2 regions of the Paraliobacillus zengyii genome follow, and region 2 is predicted to be linked to the other one. Evidence: a T-box and tRNA genes for the amino acid it is inferred to sense, from the RefSeq annotation. Region 2 holds a T-box; the other holds one or more tRNA genes.
The links. A T-box is a leader RNA that pairs with one kind of tRNA and senses whether it is charged. The one in region 2 lies ahead of DM447_RS12360 (valine--tRNA ligase), so its partner is inferred to be a tRNA-Val.
Positions count from the first base shown of each region.

Region 1: it encodes a tRNA-Val, which carries the amino acid that the T-box ahead of DM447_RS12360 (valine--tRNA ligase) is inferred to sense. The anticodon was not compared.

Region 1 is NZ_CP029797.1:760,391-771,284, forward strand. Features, by position in the region: rRNA gene DM447_RS03775 (23S ribosomal RNA) at 1-2,868, shown strand, start outside; rRNA gene rrf (5S ribosomal RNA) at 3,019-3,134, shown strand; tRNA gene DM447_RS03785 (tRNA-Asn) at 3,148-3,222, shown strand; tRNA gene DM447_RS03790 (tRNA-Ser) at 3,226-3,317, shown strand; tRNA gene DM447_RS03795 (tRNA-Glu) at 3,349-3,423, shown strand; tRNA gene DM447_RS03800 (tRNA-Val) at 3,426-3,501, shown strand; tRNA gene DM447_RS03805 (tRNA-Met) at 3,548-3,624, shown strand; tRNA gene DM447_RS03810 (tRNA-Asp) at 3,632-3,708, shown strand; tRNA gene DM447_RS03815 (tRNA-Phe) at 3,737-3,809, shown strand; tRNA gene DM447_RS03820 (tRNA-Tyr) at 3,823-3,908, shown strand; tRNA gene DM447_RS03825 (tRNA-Trp) at 3,936-4,006, shown strand; tRNA gene DM447_RS03830 (tRNA-His) at 4,021-4,093, shown strand; tRNA gene DM447_RS03835 (tRNA-Gln) at 4,108-4,182, shown strand; tRNA gene DM447_RS03840 (tRNA-Gly) at 4,190-4,261, shown strand; tRNA gene DM447_RS03845 (tRNA-Cys) at 4,288-4,361, shown strand; tRNA gene DM447_RS03850 (tRNA-Leu) at 4,370-4,451, shown strand; gene DM447_RS03855 (sugar kinase) at 4,993-5,952, shown strand; gene kduI (5-dehydro-4-deoxy-D-glucuronate isomerase) at 5,996-6,826, shown strand; gene kduD (2-dehydro-3-deoxy-D-gluconate 5-dehydrogenase KduD) at 6,881-7,657, shown strand; gene DM447_RS03870 (tagaturonate reductase) at 7,926-9,392, shown strand; gene DM447_RS03875 (UxaA family hydrolase) at 9,385-10,872, shown strand; gene larC (nickel pincer cofactor biosynthesis protein LarC) at 10,890-10,894, shown strand, end outside.
Region 2 is NZ_CP029797.1:2,414,904-2,425,797, reverse strand. Features, by position in the region: gene hemC (hydroxymethylbilane synthase) at 1-98, shown strand, start outside; gene DM447_RS12390 (uroporphyrinogen-III synthase) at 95-904, shown strand; gene hemB (porphobilinogen synthase) at 891-1,868, shown strand; gene hemL (glutamate-1-semialdehyde 2,1-aminomutase) at 1,888-3,180, shown strand; gene spoVID (stage VI sporulation protein D) at 3,378-4,517, shown strand; gene DM447_RS12370 (protein kinase family protein) at 4,596-5,615, shown strand; gene DM447_RS12365 (hypothetical protein) at 5,612-5,800, opposite strand; T-box leader at 5,934-6,165, shown strand; gene DM447_RS12360 (valine--tRNA ligase) at 6,230-8,878, shown strand; gene DM447_RS12355 (ATP-grasp domain-containing protein) at 9,181-10,077, opposite strand; gene DM447_RS12350 (bifunctional folylpolyglutamate synthase/dihydrofolate synthase) at 10,177-10,894, shown strand, end outside.

The DNA.
Region 1 (10,894 bases), 1.7 Mb from region 2:
GGGGAGCCGTACGTAGGCATTGATCCAGGAATTTCCGAATGGGGGAACCCCCTGCTCGTAATGGAGTAGGACACTTTACTGAATACATAGGTAAAGTGAGGCAGACCCGGGGAACTGAAACATCTTAGTACCCGGAGGAAGAGAAAGCAAATGCGATTTCCTGAGTAGCGGCGAGCGAAACGGAATCAGCCCAAACCAAAAAGCTTGCTTTTTGGGGTTGTAGGACACGCTATACGGAGTTACAAAGAAACGTTTTACATGAATCGATCTGGAACGATCAGCCGAAGAAGGTAAGAGCCCTGTAATGAAAAGGACGTTTCCTCCAGCGTGGATCCTGAGTACGGCGGAACACGAGAAATTCCGTCGGAATCCGGGAGGACCATCTCCCAAGGCTAAATACTCCCTAGTGACCGATAGTGTACCAGTACCGTGAGGGAAAGGTGAAAAGCACCCCGGAAGGGGAGTGAAAGAGATCCTGAAACCGTGTGCCTACAAGTAGTCGAAGCTCGATATTTTCCTTCGGGAAAAAGAATGAGTGACGGCGTACCTTTTGTAGAATGGACCGGCGAGTTACGATTCTTTGCAAGGTTAAGCCGCACAGGTGGAGCCGCAGCGAAAGCGAGTCTGAATAGGGCGTGATAGTAAAGGGTCGTAGACCCGAAACCGTGTGATCTACCCATGTCCAGGGTGAAGGTCAGGTAACACTGACTGGAGGCCCGAACCCACGCATGTTGAAAAATGCGGGGATGAGGTGTGGGTAGGGGTGAAATGCCAATCGAACACGGAGATAGCTGGTTCTCTCCGAAATAGCTTTAGGGCTAGCCTCAAGGAACGTATGTTGGAGGTAGAGCACTGATTGGACTAGGGGCCCTTACCGGGTTACCGAATTCAGTCAAACTCCGAATGCCAATCATATTGCCTTGGGAGTCAGACTATGGGTGATAAGGTTCATAGTCGAAAGGGAAACAGCCCAGACCGTCAGCTAAGGTCCCAAAGTATACGTTAAGTGGAAAAGGATGTGGCGTTGCATAGACAACCAGGATGTTGGCTCAGAAGCAGCCATCATTTAAAGAGTGCGTAATAGCTCACTGGTCGAGTGACGCTGCGCCGAAAATGTACCGGGGCTAAACGTATCACCGAAGCTACGGATTCCAAGAAGTATTGCACTTCTTGGATTGGTAGGAGAGCGTTCTAAGTGCAGCGAAGTCAGACCGTGAGGACTGGTGGAGCGCTTAGAAGTGAGAATGCCGGTATGAGTAGCGAAAAAGAAGTGAGAATCTTCTTCACCGAAAGCCCAAGGTTTCCTGAGGAAGGCTCGTCCGCTCAGGGTTAGTCGGGACCTAAGCCGAGGCCGAAAGGCGTAGGCGATGGACAACAGGTTGATATTCCTGTACCACCTCCTTTCCGTTTGAACAACGGGGGGACGCAGTAGGATATGGAAAGCGCGCTGCTGGTTATGCGCGCCCAAGCAGTGAGGCTGTTGGATAGGTAAATCCGTCCAATGTAAGGTTGAGCTGTGATGGGGAGGGAACTTAAGTACCGAAGTTCCGGATTTCACACTGCCAAGAAAAGCCTCTAGTGAGGAAAGAGGTGCCCGTACCGTAAACCGACACAGGTAGGCGAGAAGAGAATTCTAAGGTGATCGGGAGAACTCTCGTTAAGGAACTCGGCAAAATGACCCCGTAACTTCGGGAGAAGGGGTGCTTCTTTTACGAGAAGCCGCAGTGAAAAGGCCCAAGCGACTGTTTAGCAAAAACACAGGTCTCTGCGAAGCCGTAAGGCGAAGTATAGGGGCTGACACCTGCCCGGTGCTGGAAGGTTAAGGGGATGCGTTAGCTTTCGGGCGAAGCGCTGAACCGAAGCCCCAGTAAACGGCGGCCGTAACTATAACGGTCCTAAGGTAGCGAAATTCCTTGTCGGGTAAGTTCCGACCCGCACGAAAGGTGCAACGACTTGGGCACTGTCTCAACGAGAGACCCGGTGAAATTATACGATGCGTGAAGATGCGCATTACCCGCGACAGGACGGAAAGACCCCGTGGAGCTTTACTGTAGCCTGATATTGAATGTCGGCACAGCTTGTACAGGATAGGTGGGAGCCGTTGAAGCGTGAGCGCTAGCTTACGTCGAGGCGCCCGTGGGATACCACCCTGGCTGTGTTGACCTTCTAACCCAGAACCGTGATCCGGTTCGGAGACAGTGTCAGGTGGGCAGTTTGACTGGGGCGGTCGCCTCCTAAAGAGTAACGGAGGCGCCCAAAGGTTCCCTCAGAATGGTTGGAAATCATTCGAAGAGTGTAAAGGCAGAAGGGAGCTTGACTGCGAGACCTACAAGTCGAGCAGGGACGAAAGTCGGGCTTAGTGATCCGGCGGTACCGTATGGAAGGGCCGTCGCTCAACGGATAAAAGCTACCCCGGGGATAACAGGCTTATCTCCCCCAAGAGTCCACATCGACGGGGAGGTTTGGCACCTCGATGTCGGCTCATCGCATCCTGGGGCTGTAGTCGGTCCCAAGGGTTGGGCTGTTCGCCCATTAAAGCGGTACGCGAGCTGGGTTCAGAACGTCGTGAGACAGTTCGGTCCCTATCCGTCGTGGGCGCAAGAAGTTTGAGAGGAGCTGTCCTTAGTACGAGAGGACCGGGATGGACACACCGCTGGTGTACCAGTTGTTCTGCCAAGAGCATCGCTGGGTAGCTACGTGTGGAAGGGATAAGTGCTGAAAGCATCTAAGCATGAAGCCCCCCTCAAGATGAGACTTCTCATCTTTTTAGAGTAAGATCCCTCAGAGACGATGAGGTTGATAGGTTCGAGGTGGAAGCGTGGTGACACGTGTAGCTGACGAATACTAATAGATCGAGGACTTAACTATAATACTATATGGTGTCTTGTTGTAATTCTTATCTAGTTTTGAAGGTATAATTAATTTTATTCTTTTAAACTCTTGATTTTTTATGAAAAACAGGTATAATACTTGTTGTCATTAAAATTCAAAATACACTTGGATGTATACTCTAAATGATCTGGTGACAATAGCGAAGAGGTCACACCTGTTCCCATGCCGAACACAGTAGTTAAGCTCTTCAGCGCTCATGGTAGTTGGGGCTTTGCCCCTGCAAGAGTAGGACGTCGCCAGGCATATATCCATTATTCCACAGTAGCTCAGTGGTAGAGCAATCGGCTGTTAACCGATCGGTCGTAGGTTCGAGTCCTACCTGTGGAGCCATATGGAGAGCTGTCCGAGTGGCCGAAGGAGCACGATTGGAAATCGTGTAAACCGCTAACGCGGTTTCGAGGGTTCGAATCCCTCGCTCTCCGCCACTTACATACAACTCATTGTATAATTAATTTAGGCCCGTTGGTCAAGCGGTTAAGACACCGCCCTTTCACGGCGGTATCACGGGTTCGATTCCCGTACGGGTCACCAATGGAGGATTAGCTCAGCTGGGAGAGCACCTGCCTTACAAGCAGGGGGTCGCAGGTTCGAGCCCTGCATCCTCCACCATTTTAAACAAGTAATTTTATAGTAGAATTATTTAATTCTACATTATCGCGGGGTGGAGCAGTCTGGTAGCTCGTCGGGCTCATAACCCGAAGGTCGCAAGTTCAAATCTTGCCCCCGCAACCAAATTATTGGTCCGGTAGTTCAGTTGGTTAGAATGCCTGCCTGTCACGCAGGAGGTCGCGGGTTCGAGTCCCGTCCGGACCGCCATTTTTATAAAACTACAATTATTTTACTTGGCTCGGTAGCTCAGTCGGTAGAGCAACGGACTGAAAATCCGTGTGTCGGCGGTTCGATTCCGTCCCGAGCCACCTTTTTTTATTTGGAGGGATAGCGAAGTTGGCCAAACGCGGCGGACTGTAAATCCGCTCCCATCGGGTTCGTAGGTTCGAGTCCTACTCCCTCCACCATTTTTGAATATATTTATATAAGAATATAGGGGTATAGTTTAAAGGTAGAACAGAGGTCTCCAAAACCTCCGGTGTGGGTTCAATTCCTACTACCCCTGCTTTTTTTATTGTGGCGGTCGTGGCGAAGGGGTAAACGCACCGGATTGTGATTCCGGCATACGTGGGTTCAATTCCCACCGGTCGCCCTATTTTTTTACATTGGGCTATAGCCAAGCGGTAAGGCAACGGTTTTTGGTATCGTCATGCGCTGGTTCGAATCCAGCTAGCCCAGCCATCATCTTGCGGAAGTAGTTCAGTGGTAGAACATCACCTTGCCAAGGTGGGGGTCGCGGGTTCGAATCCCGTCTTCCGCTCTCTTTTCATATAGTTTTATTATAATGGCGGTATAGCCAAGTGGTAAGGCAGAGGTCTGCAAAACCTTTATCACCGGTTCAAATCCGGTTACCGCCTCCAAATAACATGCCGGTGTGGCGGAATTGGCAGACGCGCATGACTCAAAATCATGTTCCTTCGGGAGTGCCGGTTCGACCCCGGCCACCGGTATTTAAGTTTTTTGTTCAGGTATGTCAATTAACTGTTAATATTTTGTAATATCAAGTGTTTCCTACATTTTGGGAAACGCTTTTTATTTTGAAAAATGTTCCTTCTAGAATGTGAGTCGAACCTATACCATAGCTATTATAAACATATCATTTAAGCAAGAAATATTAACGTTTCTCAGATTGTGAGAGACGTTTTTTTTATTTTTATTTAACAAAAATCTAATTTTATATTTAATAAATATTTTTTAATCTATCAAAAAATGCTATTCATACGCTGGCAAATGTAATTTAATTAATTTCTCTTTTTTCATTGACATTAATTATGAAAGCGGTATATAATTTATATTATAGAACAGAGTTCCATTATACGGAACGTAAATTAAATCTTTTATATTGAATATTTATTTTATTATTCAATGTATAAAAAATGTACTTACCAAATATAATCATGAGAACATAGATAGTTAGTTCTATATTTTTTGCATACATTTGCAAAAAAGGGCTTCTAAAGAGGCTACTACTATTAGTGAGGAAGATGTTTTATGAGTAAAAGGATAGTTACAATTGGTGAGGCTATGGGCTTATTTGTAGCTGGTGAAGTAGGACGGCTTGAAGATGTAAAGACATTCACTCGATCAATAGCAGGTGCCGAATTAAATGTTAGTGTTGGCTTAGCTAGATTGAATCACGAAGTATATTATACGACCAAAGTTGGCAATGATCCACTTGGAGAATCAATCATAAATTTTATAAAAAAGGAAAGAATCCATAATGATTTTGTCTATCAAAGTAAAAAGGATTTGACTGGATTACAATTAAAGGAAAAATCTATCGAAGGGGATCCGAATGTAGCAAGTTTTCGAAAGAATAGTGCGGCTAGTAAAGTTAGTTTAGCTACCATACAGGAAGTGGATTTTTCTATTTTTGATTTTGTTCATCTAAGTGGCATATTCTTAGCTTTGTCTTCTGAAACAAAAGCTGTTTCTCATTATTTTGCTGAGGAAGGAAGAAGAAACGGGGCATGTATAACCTTTGATCCTAATCTTCGTCCTAATTTGTGGAGTAGTAAGAAAGATATGATTATAAATATAAATGAATTGGCAGCAAAATGTGATATCGTTCTTCCAGGTATTTCTGAAGGGGAAATTCTTACTGGATATAAAGAACCAGAAGATATTGCAAACTTTTATTTAGAAAGGAATGCAAAGTATGTTGTTATCAAGCTTGGTGAAGAAGGTGCATATGTAAAAGGACATGATAGAGAAGGTAAATATATTGAAGGCTTTAAGGTTGATAAAATTGTGGATACTGTTGGGGCTGGAGATGGATTTGCAGTAGGTGTAGTCAGTGGGTTAGCTGAGGGATTATCGATTGAGGAATCTGTTATTCGCGGAAATGCAATTGGTGCTATTCAACTACTTTCATCAAGTGATAACGAAGGATTGCCAACTCGAGTTATGTTAGAAAAATTTTTAAATACATCAAAGCATCAAAAAATTTAAAGTTAAATACAACTATTTTCATAATCTATAGGAGGCTTTAAAAATGGAAAAAAGATATGCAACACATCCAGAACACGCAAAAACATTTGGTACAGAAGAATTACGTCAGCATTATTTGATTGAGGAACTATTTGTGCTTGGGCAAACTAAAATGGTCTATTCGATGGAAGATAGAACAGTTATAGGTGGTGTAACACCTACTGAGGAAGCGATCTCTTTAGAAACAGATGAGGAAATAAAGGCCAATTACTTTCTAGAGCGAAGGGAATTAGGGATTATTAATGTAGGTAATTCAGGCAAAGTTTTAATTGATGGTCAAGAATTTCTGATGGATAATAAAGACTGTTTGTATGTTGGAAAAGGAAATAAAGAAGTTTTATTCTCTAGCACTGTAGCGAGTGAACCAGCAAAGTTTTACTTGTTTTCTGCACCCGCTCATAAGGAATATCCGATTCAAAAGGTTTCTTTTAATAGTATTGACGGTGATCAATTAGGAACAAATGAGAGTGCAAATGAACGTGTTCTTCGCCGTATGATCCATAATGATGGCATACAAAGCTGCCAAATTGTTATGGGAATGACGCAATTAAAATCAGGAAGTGTATGGAACTCTATGCCAACGCACACACATGACCGCAGAATGGAAGCATACTTATACATCGATTTAGACGAAAATGCTAGAATGGTTCATTTAATGGGGCAACCGAGTAATACTAGACATCTTATAATGAAAAATGAGCAAGCGGTAATTTCACCTCCTTGGTCTATCCATTGTGGAGCTGCTACAAGTAATTATACGTTTGTATGGGCTATGGCTGGGGAGAATAAACAGTTCACTGATATGGATCATGTACAGATGGATAAATTAAGATAGTCTAGTAGATGAATAGTAATATAACTAGAAAATAAAAAGAATGGGGTTTGGACCATGACTTTAGAAAATTTTTCATTAGATTTTTTTTCATTAGCAGGTAAAGTTGCGATTGTTACAGGAGGAAATACAGGACTAGGGCAAGGTTATGCAGTTGCTCTTGCTAAGGCAGGCGCAGATTTATTTGTGGTAACATATGGTACTGATTGGGATGAAACGAAAGAGCTTATTGAAGAAACTGGACAAAAGGTTACTTTTTATCAAGCAGACCTTTCAAACAGAGATAGTATTAAACAAGTTGTCGATACATGTGTAAATACCTTTGGTAAGGTTGATATTTTAGTCAATAATGCAGGAACAATTCGTCGTTCTCCATTACTCGAATATAAGTCTGAAGATTGGGATGCCGTGATGGAAATTAATTTGAATTCCGTTTATTTCTTAAGCCAAGAGGTAGCAAAGGTAATGGCGAAGCAGGGTAATGGTAAAATTATAAATATAGCTTCTATGCTTTCCTTTCAAGGTGGTAAATTTGTTCCATCATATACAGCAAGTAAGCATGCAGTAGCAGGTATTACAAAGGCATTTGCAAATGAGTTGGGTGAAAAAAATATTCAAATAAACGCAATAGCGCCTGGATACGTAGCGACTAATAATACAGCTCCTATTCGAGCAGATGAAAAACGCAACGCAGAAATTCTAGCGCGTATCCCAGCAGGACGTTGGGCTCAACCAGCTGATTTAATGGGTGTTGTTGTATTCTTGGCTAGTCAGGCTTCTGATTACATGAATGGGCATATCCTTGCTATTGACGGTGGATGGTTAGCTCGTTAAACTAATTATATATAATTAGAGATGTAGTGCACTATTGGTGTATAAAATGAGTATTATAGGTGAACGATTAGTGAGCGTTAAAATAACCTTATTAATCGTTCATTTTTTTATAGCGTTTCATATTATATTGCTCCTTTCTCCTAAAAATTTATAATTGTGTCATCTTTGCAAAGTTTTCCATATATCTGTAGACCAAATATATAAGTGATGGTAAACTAAAAATAACAACGTTGTTATTGTTGACAAGAATAAGTTTGGAGGGATAATAGTGATAAAAATATCAAAAGAGGTTTTCGAGAAAAAACTTTATCCAGAGCGTGTTTTACAATTTGGAGAAGGGAATTTTATGCGTGCTTTTGTTGATTGGCAAATCGATATCATGAATGAAGCTGGTGTGTTTAATGGAAGTGTTGTTATTGTACAGCCTATCGAGAATGGAATGGTTGATAAATTAAATGAGCAAGATGGGTTGTACACGGTAATTTTGGAAGGTGTTAAGGATGGTTCTATTGTTAGAGAAAAGCGGGTAATTCAATCAATTAGTCGTGGCGTTAATCCATATCAGGATCTTGAAGGTTATCGTGCATTAGCGGAACTGGAAGATTTGCAATTCATTTTCTCTAATACAACGGAAGCTGGAATTGTTTTTAATGAGGATGATCAATTAGATGACCCATTACAAAAGACTTTTCCTGCAAAGCTAACCGCATTTCTTTACCGCCGGTTTTTACACTTTAATGGTGATATAAATAAAGGATTGACTATCATACCCTGTGAACTTATTGATCGTAATGCAGACTACTTAAAAAAATATGTTTTACAGTATGCCTCATTGTGGAAACTTTCGAAAGCGTTTACAAAATGGTTGGATAGTGCAAATAGGTTTTGTTGTAGCCTTGTAGATAGGATTGTACCTGGTTTCCCTAAAGATAGTTCAACTAAAATAGAAAACGAATTAGGATATCGAGATGAATTAATGGTTGTAGGTGAGCACTATCATCAATGGATAATTGAAGGGGCGGAGTCTTTGAAGGAGAGCTTTCCAGCAGACAAGATAGGATTAAATACTATTTTTGTTAGTGATTTAGATCCTTATCGAACGCGTAAGGTGAAAATACTAAACGGTGCCCATACAGCAATGACGCCTGTTGCTTATCTATCTGGTGTTGATACCGTACAAAATGCAGTAGAAGACAAACTCATCGGTAAATATATCGAATCACTTCTCTATCAGGAAATTTTGCCAACAATTAATTTTCCTGAAAGTGAGCTACACACGTTTACCGAGAATGTACTTGATCGTTTTCGAAACCCCTTTATTGAACACTATTTGATAAGTATCTCTTTGAACTCTGTTGCAAAGTTTAAGGCGCGAGATCTACCTACTTTATTAGATTACATTACCTTGAAAAATGAAGTTCCGAAAAAGTTAACTTTTGCATTTGCAGCACTATTTTATTTTTACCGAGGGAAAAGAGGAACGGAATCTATTGATCTAAAAGATGATCCTGAAATAGTAGCATATTTTAGAACACAATGGAATAGTTATGATGGGTCAAGTGACAAGATGGTGGATATTGTCCGTAATATACTAGCAAAACAAGACTGGTGGGGAAGGGATCTTAACAAATGTGTTGGTCTAAGTGAATTAATAGCCACTAATCTTTATACAATGGATAGACAAGGTGTAAGGAAGGCATTGTTAGAACTAATGGAGGCTGAGGCACATGCATAAATTCATTCAATTACAGGAAGATGATAATGTAGTAGTAGCACTGTGTGATTTAAAATCGGGTACTACACTAACGGTTGATAATGTATTAGTCACACTTAGAGAGGATGTGCCACAAGGACATAAGGTTGCAATTTTACCTATTGATAAAAATAAAGATATTATCAAATACGGCTATCCGATAGGACATGCAAAAGAAGCAATTGAAGAAGGCACGCATGTACACACAAAAAATATGAAAACAAACCTAACTGGAATTGAGGATTATACGTATCTACCAAAATTGACAAAGAACCTTTATTCAAATGAGAATCATTTTTTTCAAGGATATCGAAGGCAAGATGGTAATGTTGGTATTCGTAATGAGTTATGGATTGTTCCGACTGTAGGATGTGTAAATGGTGTCGCAGATAGAATACTGGATAAATTTAAAGCTGATGTAGGAGATATTACTCCTTTTGATCAAGTATTGGTGATGTCACATCAATATGGATGCTCACAACTAGGAGATGATCATCAAAATACTAGAAAAATTTTGTCTGATATTGTTCTACATCCAAATGCTGGTGGTGTCCTTGTTCTAGGCCTTGGATGTGAGAATAATGTTGTAGAAGAATTTGAACAAGGACTAGGCAACTATGATCAGAGTCGTATTCGTTTTCTTGTTTCACAGCTTGTATCGGATGAAATAGAAGAAGGTGTCAAGGTACTAAAAGAGATTTACCAAGAGGCAAAACAAGATAAACGTGAATCGATTCCATTATCTGAATTACGTGTAGGTCTAAAATGTGGCGGATCAGATGGTTTATCTGGTATTACAGCCAATCCATTAGTTGGAAATTTTTCAGACTATTTGGTTGCACAAGGTGGGACGACAGTATTAACAGAAGTCCCGGAAATGTTTGGTGCTGAAACGATTTTAATGGAGCGCTGTATAGACGAACAAATTTTTCAAGATACAGTTTCTATGATTAATGATTTTAAGCAATATTTCATCAAAAATGAACAACCGGTTTATGAAAATCCTTCTCCAGGAAATAAAGCAGGTGGAATAACGACATTAGAGGATAAATCACTAGGTTGTACACAAAAAGCAGGAATATCGGTTGTCAAAGGCGTATTGAAATATGGAGAGCGTCTTAAAGAGCATGGCTTAAACTTGCTAAGTGCACCTGGTAATGATTTGGTTGCAGCTTCAGCACTTGCTTCAGCAGGATGTCACCTTGTTTTGTTTACAACTGGAAGAGGCACGCCATTTGGAACTTTTGTACCAACATTAAAAGTCTCGTCCAATACATCATTATTCGAAAGAAAACCACATTGGATTGATTTTAATGCTGGAATATTACTAGATTCTCCAAATGAAGTAGTATTAAATGACTTTGTCAATTATGTAATCGAAGTAGCGAGTGGTAAGGAATCAAATAATGAAGTGAATGGTTACCGAGAACTAGCAATTTTCAAAACAGGGGTGACACTTTAACAATTGGAGGATGGGAAATGAG
Region 2 (10,894 bases):
ATCCAGTTGCAGTTGGTCAAGAGGCAGCAAAACGTCTAAAAGAACAGGGCGCTGATGAAATTGTTCGGAAAGTGAAAGAGGAGTTAGAAAACGAATGATTTCGCCATTACAAGGAAAAACAATTCTTGTAACACGTGCAAAAGAACAAGGAGAGATATTCTCAAATCAATTAGAGAATGTTGGTGCGACAGTTATTCACATTCCGTTATTAACTTTTCGACTGCACAAATCAAATCATCATCAATTATTAAATGGCATCAAAGATTATGGGTGGATTTTTTTCACAAGTGCGAATGGTGTTATTTACTTTTTTGAGCAACTGGTTCGATATGAAATTAATGCATCTGTCTTAAAAGGGCTACAGTTTGCTGTTATTGGTAAAAAGACGAAGCAAATGCTACAATCATATGGATATGAAGTAGACTTTCATCCTACAAATTATCAAAGTGAGGCAATGGCTGAAGAGTTTGTTGCCCATTTTGGTTCAGCTGAAAAAGTTTTGTTGGTGGTAGGAAATCGATCTCCATTAGAAGTGAAAGATGTATTAAAGGCCCATCAGGTCTACATAGATTATTTGATTGCTTATGAAACAGTAGTCAACAAAGACAATCAAACTGAATTAATAAAGCTTATTAAACAGGATGAAATTGACGGTTATACCTTTACAAGTCCGTCAACTATTGAGGCATTTAATCAACAATTAGAAGCTGTTCAAACAGACCTTGAGAGGATAAAACAGCATCGTTTATGTGTATGTATTGGCACAACCACCGCTGAGACAGCAAAAGTTAATGGTTTTAATAAAATACGCATACCACAAGAATTCACCACAGAAAAGATGGTAATAGAGATGATCAATTTTTTTTCACAAGAAAGAGAAGGTGAACGTAATGAAAGAACATAACTTTAAAAGACATAGACGGTTAAGGTCTTCTGTCAATATGAGAGCTTTGGTGAGAGAAACGGTATTATCAACAGATGATCTCATTTATCCTATGTTTGTTGTTGAGGGTGAGGATATTAAGCATGAGATTTCTTCTATGCCTGGTAGTTTTCAGGTATCGTTAGACAATTTAGATGAAGAAATAAATGAGTTGGAGCGTCTAGGCATTCATGGTGTACTATTATTTGGTATTCCAAAAGAGAAAGATGAAGTAGGTACGCAGGCTTATTGTGAAACAGGTATAGTGCAGCAAGCATTGCGTCAAATTAAAAAGAACTTCCCAGACATGTTGACGATTGCAGATACTTGTTTATGTGAATATACGTCACATGGACATTGTGGTGTGATACATAACGGTGACGTTGAAAATGATCAATCGTTACAATTAATTATAGAAACAGCTATTTCTCAAGCGAAAGCAGGCGCAGATATTATTGCACCATCTAATATGATGGATGGCTTTGTTGCTGGAATTCGTCAAGGGTTAGATAAAGCTGGTTTTGAAAATACGCCAATTATGTCCTATGCAGTAAAATATGCATCGGCTTTTTATGGTCCTTTTCGAGATGCTGCGCAAAGTGCACCACAGTTTGGAGATCGTAAAACATATCAGATGGATCCTGCTAATCGATTGGAAGCACTTCGGGAGGCTGCAAGTGATGTAGAAGAGGGTGCAGATTTCTTAATCGTGAAACCAGCATTATCATATATGGATATCATTCGTGATGTTCGCGACCGACATGATGTACCAATTGTAGCTTATAATGTTAGTGGAGAATATTCAATGGTGAAAGCTGCCGCTCAAAATGGCTGGATAAATGAAAGAGCTATTGTTCTAGAAAAGTTAACATCAATGAAACGTGCAGGTGCAAATTTAATTATGACCTATCATGCGAAAGACGTTGCTAAGTGGTTGCAAGAATAGCAGGAAGAGGTGCAATACAATGAGGAATTTCGATAAATCAATTGATGCTTACAAAGAAGCGGTTGATCTTCTACCTGGTGGGGTTAACTCACCGGTTCGAGCATTTAAATCAGTAGGAATGAATCCGATTTTTATGGAAAGCGGAAAAGGTTCAAGGATTACGGATATTGACGGAAATCATTACATTGATTACGTTTTGAGTTGGGGACCTTTAATTTTAGGGCATGCCGATCCAAGAGTGGTTGGAAAATTAAAAGAGATAGTCGAAAAAGGAACGAGTTTTGGCGCTCCAACATTATTGGAAAACCAATTAGCAAAACTTGTTATTGAACGAGTACCATCAATTGAAATGGTGCGAATGGTGAATTCGGGGACAGAAGCGACAATGAGTGCATTAAGACTTGCTAGAGGATATACTGGTCGCGACAAAATTCTTAAATTTGTAGGAAACTACCATGGACATGGTGACTCATTGCTAATTAAAGCTGGTTCTGGAGTGGCAACTTTAGGATTACCTGATAGCCCCGGTGTACCAAGTTCTGTTGCACAGCATACCATTACGGTGCCATATAACGATTTTGAAAGCGTTCAGTATGCATTTGACCAATTTGGTGATGATATTGCTGCGGTTATTATAGAACCAGTTTCAGGCAATATGGGTGTTGTACCGCCGCAAGCTGGTTTTTTACAAAATTTACGAGATATTACCGAAAAAAATGGCTCGCTTCTTATTTTTGATGAAGTGATGACAGGTTTTCGTGTTGGTTATAATTGTGCACAGGGCCACTTTGATGTAACTCCAGACTTAACTTGTCTAGGCAAAGTAATTGGTGGAGGACTTCCTGTTGGTGCTTACGGTGGAAAAAGAGAAATCATGGAGAAGATTGCTCCTACTGGCGATATCTATCAAGCAGGGACGTTATCTGGTAATCCATTAGCAATGACAGCAGGTTATCAAACATTAAAGGCGATGGATCAAGACGCATATGTAAAACTAAATGCGAAAGTTGATCGTCTAGTTGATGGATATAGAAAAGCTGCAGCAGACTTTGAGATAGACTTACAAGTCAATCGTGCAGGTTCAATGGTTGGATTTTTCTTTAATGCAGAGCCAGTGACTAATTATGAAACAGCAAGTAAATCTAATGTAGATTATTTTGCTAGTTATTATCGCGCAATGATTGAAGAAGGCATCTTTTTACCACCTTCTCAGTTTGAAGGTATCTTTTTATCTACTGCGCATACGGATGAAGACATTGACAAGACAATTGCAGCGGCTCGCGTTGCATTTAAAAAAATAGCGAATCAATAAATGAAAAAGTGTAGCTGAGATTAATTTAAAAGCTACACTTTTTTTTGCTTTTTGGTAATCAAATTTATTATCGATCATATAATTAAAGTAGGTTAGATGTTGTTTATTCACGCAATATTTTTTTGCATATATTTTTAGTTGGTACATATATCTGTAAAAGGAAGGTACGTTGTTTTATTTAGGAAGGAGGAGTAGCAATGTCCTATGATGATTCTGTCTTTACGTTTGATTTAAATGAAGTACTAAGCTTTAAAAACGGACAGGAAGTTAAGGAAATGATTGGAATTTCCTTAGAACCGGAAATTTCCATTCAAGAATATCGAGAGTACGTGTCGATCCGGGGTGTTATGGAATTAAAAGGTGAGTATTTTTTTGAAGATCAAAACTTAGATCTCGAAGCTGTTGCTAATAGAGAAGATATCGACAGTATCGACTACCCAGCGCATCGTTATATGGAGGAAGTTAAACCACAAGATGATGGTGTAAATCAATTTTCTCATCACTTTCCTGTCGAGGTTTCCATTCCTTTGCATAGAGTCACCAATTTAGATGAGATAATGGTCGGAATTGAAGCGTTTGATTATGAATTACCTGAAAGTAGTCAATTAAAAATACGCGCCTCCATCGCAATTCATGGGGTGAATGGCGATGAAGTGAAGGAAAGAGAAGAACTAGAAGAACTAGAGGAACTAGAAGAAATAAAGCAATATGAAGAAGAAGTAACAGAAACGGATAGTGATGTAGAGGATCCTTGGATTAATAAGGAGGATACATTTACTTTTGATCTAAAAGAAGCAGCAGAGGAAAATGAAAGTCAGGATAACCGTAGTGAAGAACCTAATTTAGTTGAAGCGGTATCACAAGAGGAAACGGAAGAAAGCAAGGAACGTTGGCCTACTAAAAAGCCACAGTCTTTTGCGACCTTTTTTGATCATGAGGATCTAGAAGAATCAATCGAATCAATTGAATCTGTTGAATCTGTTGCATCAGTTGAATCGATCGAAGCCATCGAATCAGAAGAATTATTTGAAGTAAATAATGATGAACAAGTAGAAGTAAATCGAATAGAGGTCAAAACAAAGGATTCAAAACGTGATGACGATGACCAACAAGAAGCAACCTATTTATTAGATATTTTTAATGAAGAAGAAGAGGAGCAAGCATATACAAGGCTTCGCATGTGTATTGTGCAAGACACAGATACGTTGCAGACGTTAGCTGATCGTTATGATCTATCACCTATTCAACTGTCACAAACAAATGATCTAGCAAACGATAATTTGAAGATTGGTCAGATTTTGTATATTCCTGAAAAACGTAAAAAAGAGAAGAAATAAGTGGTTATACGGTAACATTCACTTCTAACCATGTGGGTGTTATCGTTTCTTTTTTTCTATACAAGATGGAGGTGTTTAATGGTGGAAATTATAACAGAGATTTTGCGCGCTTATGGAATTGATTTATTTAATGTAACAAGCGTAACTCCGAGACTTTGGAAGATCACAAGTAATAACTATAATTTTGCATTAAAACACGCAAGATTGGAAGAAGCCAATATTGAGCAGTGGCAAGAATTATATCAATTAAAAGCTGTTAGAGATCTTTCCGTTATTTCACCTGTTTATCGAACTACTGAAGGAAGCATTTATTGTACTTATCAAAATAATATTTATTATTTATCCCCTTGGTTTGAAAGTGAAAATGGCGATCATACAATAGATCACCAACAGGGATTATTTGCAACTGTTGGTCGACTGCATGGTAGCACAAAACAAGGCTACTCCATTGAAGTGCAGACAATAGAAGAGAAAATTGAGGATGAAAAGAAAAAGCATGAAGAGGCCAAATCCTTACTTCTTCAATACATAGGTCATTTTGAACAGATGCGTTACATGCCACCGTTTGGTTTAGAAGTTTGTACACAATTTCGAGATATACTAAATGCCTTGAAACAACTTTCTAAATGGCATGACAATTACTTAACTGATATAAAGGAAGAGCAAACAACTTATCAATCAATCTGCCATGGTTATTTATCTGCAACACATCATATTTTTACATCAGATCAAGCAGTTTTAATTAACTGGGAGCATGCTCATTTTGGTGATAGTATGTTGGACCTGCAAAACTATTTACATAGAGCCTGTTTTCAACATGATACAAACATTACTAAAATAATAGACGACTTTTCATATTATGAAAAACAAAATCCGTTAACAAATAGTGAGCGTAGTTTATTAGCTATTCATTTATTACAACCTTATCGATATTTAAAAGTCATCCAAGATTTCGATCAAGTTCAAGCACAGCCTTTTCAAATAAGAAACCTGTTGCAAAATTATCGTCGATTGTTAGCTGGTGTAATGTTTCAAGAGATGCTTGAACATAATCGGAACATAGTAATTGAAAATCAAACGAAAGAAAATAGTGATTAAATCCATTTAAAATAGAATGAAATATATATCCCCATAAAAACACCTAGTAATAGCACATCAAATGTGGTTGGAAAAAATAAAGTTCTTACACATTGCACGATTAAGATAGGCATCATGCAACGTTCAATTATAAGTAACCACTGTTGACACCATGGAGGCAAACGAAAACGATAAAAGCGACTCATTTAGGTTACTCCTCTCTGATTCTTTTGGTGTATTCTATGACAGGTAAAACGAATAGTGCCTGTCTTTTTGAGTTGCTTATTGACTTTTCACTAAGAAATTGTATAAAATAGCTGATATAAGAATAAATGAAATTGAAATGCGAAGAAGAGGAAGAGTACAGAAGAGATGCCAATAGAGAGAGAAATCATTTGCTGAAAGATTTCTTAGGATTATCTGTTTTGGAATGTCGCCTTGGATGCAGCTACTTTGAATGTATAGTAGAAGGAGCCGGTGAAGAACCGTTATATCCTAATTGAGTGTGCATTTTTTTAGGAAAATGTAAACAAAGGTGGTACCACGGAATCTAGCCCTTTTCGTCCTTTATTGGATGTAAAGGGTTTTTTATGTTTTCGGAACCGATTGGATGTTAATAAGGAGGAAAAGACGTTATGAGTGAAAAGAATCAAAATTTACCACCAAAATATGATGCTACTGCAGTTGAAAAAGGACGTTACAAATATTGGGTTGACGGAAAGTTTTTTGAAGCTGATGGAGATAAGAAGAAAAAGCCGTACACAATTGTAATACCTCCACCAAATGTAACAGGCAAACTGCATATTGGTCATGCATGGGATACAACTCTACAAGATATGATTACCAGAATAAAACGTATGCAGGGCTATGATGTTTTGTATTTACCAGGTATGGATCATGCTGGTATTGCAACACAAGCGAAAGTGGAAACTAAACTTCGTGAAGAGGGGATAAGCAAATATGACCTTGGTCGCGAAAAGTTTCTAGATAAAGCTTGGGAATGGAAAGATGAATATGCTTCCTTTATTCGGGACCAATGGGCAATGCTAGGACTTGGTTTAGATTATTCTCGTGAACGTTTCACATTAGATCAAGGTTTATCTGAGGCTGTAAAAGAAGTTTTTGTTACCTTATATGAAAAAAACTTAATCTATCGCGGTGAATATATTATTAACTGGGATCCAGCAACAAAAACAGCTTTATCAGATATAGAAGTTATTCATGAAGAGGTTCAAGGTCATTTTTATCACATGCGTTATCCACTAAAAGATGAAGAAGGTTACATCGAGATTGCCACAACTCGACCCGAAACAATGCTTGGTGATACTGCTGTTGCCGTTCACCCAAAAGATGAACGTTATCAACATTTAATTGGTAAGAAGGTTGTGCTACCAATAGTTGGACGTGAAATTGAAATTATTGCGGACGATTATGTAGAGATGGACTTCGGATCTGGGGTAGTAAAAATAACACCTGCACATGATCCGAATGATTTCGAAGTTGGTAATCGTCACAATCTAGAGCGTATTTTGGTTATGAATGAAGATGGAACTATGAATGATAAGGCTTTAAAATATCAAGGAATGGATCGTTTTGATTGTCGAAAACAGATAGTTGCTGATCTTCAAGAAGCAGGCGTTTTATTCAAGATTGAAGAACACATGCATTCTGTTGGTCATTCGGAGCGCAGCGGGGCTGTTGTCGAACCGTATTTATCAACACAATGGTTTGTTAATATGCAACCACTAGCAGATGAAGCGGTAGACTTACAAAATAAATCTGAAGATGAAAAAGTTAATTTTGTACCAAAACGTTTTGAAGGAACTTATTTACACTGGATGGAGAATATTCGCGACTGGTGTATTTCGCGCCAATTATGGTGGGGACACAGAATTCCAGCTTGGTACCATAAGGAAACAGGAGAAATATACGTAGGCAAAGAAGCACCAAAAGACATTGAAAATTGGGATCAAGATAATGATGTGTTAGATACCTGGTTCTCTTCTGCATTATGGCCTTTTTCAACATTAAACTGGCCGAATACAGAGGATGAAGACTTTAAACACTTCTTTCCGACTAATACGCTTGTAACTGGTTATGATATTATTTTCTTCTGGGTTGCTCGAATGATTTTCCAATCGAAAGAATTTAATGATGAGCGTCCTTTTGAGGATGTCTTAATTCATGGACTAGTACGTGATGCTGATGGTCGAAAAATGAGTAAATCATTAGGCAATGGTGTTGATCCAATGGAAGTAATCGAAAAGTATGGGGCAGACGCGCTACGTTATTTCTTAGCAACAGGGTCAACTCCAGGTCAAGATTTACGTTTCCAATGGGAAAAGGTAGAGTCAACATGGAACTTCATTAATAAGATTTGGAATGCATCACGATTCGTACTAATGAACATGGAAGAATTGAAGTACGAAGAGATTGATCTGACTGGTGAAAAGTCTGTTGCAGATAAATGGATTTTAACTCGCTTAAATGAAACGATTGAGCATGTTAATAAAAATGTTGAACGCTATGATTTTGGTGAAGCTGGACGTTACCTTTATAATTTCATCTGGGATGAATTCTGTGATTGGTACATTGAAATGGCGAAACTTCCATTGTACGGTGAGGACGAAGAACAAAAGCACACGACACGCTCTGTACTTGCTTATGTTTTAGATAATACGATGCGTATGCTTCATCCATTTATGCCATTTGTTACAGAGGAAATCTGGCAGCACTTACCGCATCAAGGCGAATCAATTACGCGTGCAGCTTGGCCAGAAGTCCGTAATGAATTGCATGACGAAAGTGCAGCAGAAGAAATGAAACGTCTTGTTGCCATTATTCGTTCTGTTCGAAACATTCGTGCCGAAGTAGATACACCAATGTCGAAACAGATTGTCTTGTTTGTTCAAGCAAATAGTGCAGAGATAGAAGCACAGCTAGAAGCGAATCGACATTATCTCGAGCGCTTTTGTAACACAAGTGAATTAACAATTTCAATAAACGTGGATGTACCAGAAAAAGCAATGTCTGCTGTAGTAACAGGTGCAGATCTTTATTTACCATTAGAAGGTTTGATTGATGCTGAAAAAGAAATTGCGCGATTACAAGCAGAATTTGATAAGTTAAATAAAGAAGTAGAACGTGTTCAGAAAAAATTAGGCAACGAAAGCTTTATTAGTAAAGCACCAGAAAAAGTAGTTGCTGAAGAAAAAGGAAAAGAAAAAGATTATTTAGAAAAAAGAGCGAAAGTAGAAGAACGTATAAAAGAATTACAAGGATAATTATATTGAAAACAGCTAAAGTGCGGTGCTACGTACTTTAGCTGTTTTTATGTGGATATGTGGAAGGCTTTCTCGTATATCGGGCTCTATCTATCAGTTGGCATCGGGCGATAGCTGGAATAATTGGGCGAAAGTAAGCTTAATCGGGCGAAAAACTTGAAAATCAGGCGAACGCGAGTATAATCGGGCAATAATTCAATTAATCAGGCGAACGCAGGCATAATCGGGCGATAATTCAATTAATCAAGCGAACGCGAGCATAATCGGGCGAAACACAAGCAGAATCCAGATCCGACATTCATTTATCTTTCATTAACTTGCTTTTTAATAAATGCAATGATGTGATCTGCAATATTTACGCCTGTATAATGAAAAATATTTTCTATATGGGCGTTTGTATTTACTTCACAAATAATAGGTTGATCATTTTCACCAAACAATAAATCTAGACCAGCAAAATCAGCTCCAACAGCCTTCGTTGCTTGGATAGCTAGAGCTTTTTCTTTCTCGGAAGGTTGATAAGTTTCCATTGTACTGCCTAATTGGACATTTGCTCGGAAATCATCAGTGGCAAAGCGTTTTACTGCTGCTACAACTTCATTTCCTACAACATTAATTCGAACATCGCGTCCATAGCTTGATTTAATAAATTCTTGAAATAGAAATGGTCGATTAGTAAGTAGTTTTATTCTCTCTATTAATTGGATACGATCATTAATTAGAAAAACTTGTTCGCCATATGAACCGTAGCCTTCTTTGATAATCAGTGGGTATGTTAATGCTTTTTCAATTTCATAAAAGTTTTCCATCGTCAGTTTAGTAACATCTGAGAAAACTTTTGGTGCAATAATTGTTTTGGGAATGGTAACTTTCTTTTGTGCTAAAGCTTGGTACATTAATACCTTATTATCACATAACTCAATCGCATCAGCAGAATTAAAGACCCGTATCCCCATTAATTCTAACTGGCGTGCTAATGGAATGTCTTTATCAATAAATACAACGAATTCTGGTAGATGGTCTTGTTTAATTGACTGAAGTAAGTTTAATCCAGTAGAATCTACAATAGAAAGAACTTGATCATTCTTAACTTGCTCAATAGTCATTCCTTCTTTGTTACCTGCATTCTGTATCCATGTTGAAAAACTAATGAATTTATCACTCGACAAATTGCCATTATAAATAACCCAACCATACATATAAAAAATCCTCTCTCAAACCTCTAATAACTTATTATTTGATGTAATATCTATCTTATTATGAATGAAAAAGTATCTTTAGGAAAGTAGGTTAAAGATTTGATTTATACAATAGAAGAAGTAGATGAATTTTTAAATGCCCGAACACGTGGTGGAATAAAGCCTGGATTAGAAAGAGTGAACATTTTATTAGAAGCACTTGATCATCCAGAAAGGAAATTTGAATCTGTACATATAGCAGGGACTAACGGCAAAGGATCAACACTAACATATATTTCTACTTGTATGGTTTTAAGTGATTATAAAATAGGTACATTCACCTCGCCAAGTATAGCGAAGCGAAACGATATGATTCAAATTAACCATCAAGCCATATCTGATCAATCTTTCATGGAAATTTTTAATCAGTTACTACCAGCGATTCATATACTTGAGTTGCAAGATAATCCACCAAGTTCTTTTGAAATTATTGTAGCTATTGCTTATGGTTATTTTGCTGGAAATATTGATTTGGCAATTATTGAAACAGGGATGGGAGGACTGGAGGATGCAACCAACGCAATTAATCCTATTCTATCAATTATTACAACCATCGGTATTGATCACCGAACATTTTTAGGAGAAACTTATCAAGAAATAGCACATCACAAAGCTGGAATTATCAAACGCTATGTTCCCATAATACTAGGTGAAATGCCTAAAGTTGCTGAGAAAGTTATCAGAAATGTCGCAGAACATAATCAAGCTGAATTAGTGCAAATCGGTGAAGATTTTAACTATCAGAATGTGCGGATAGATGATAATAAACGAGAGGCAT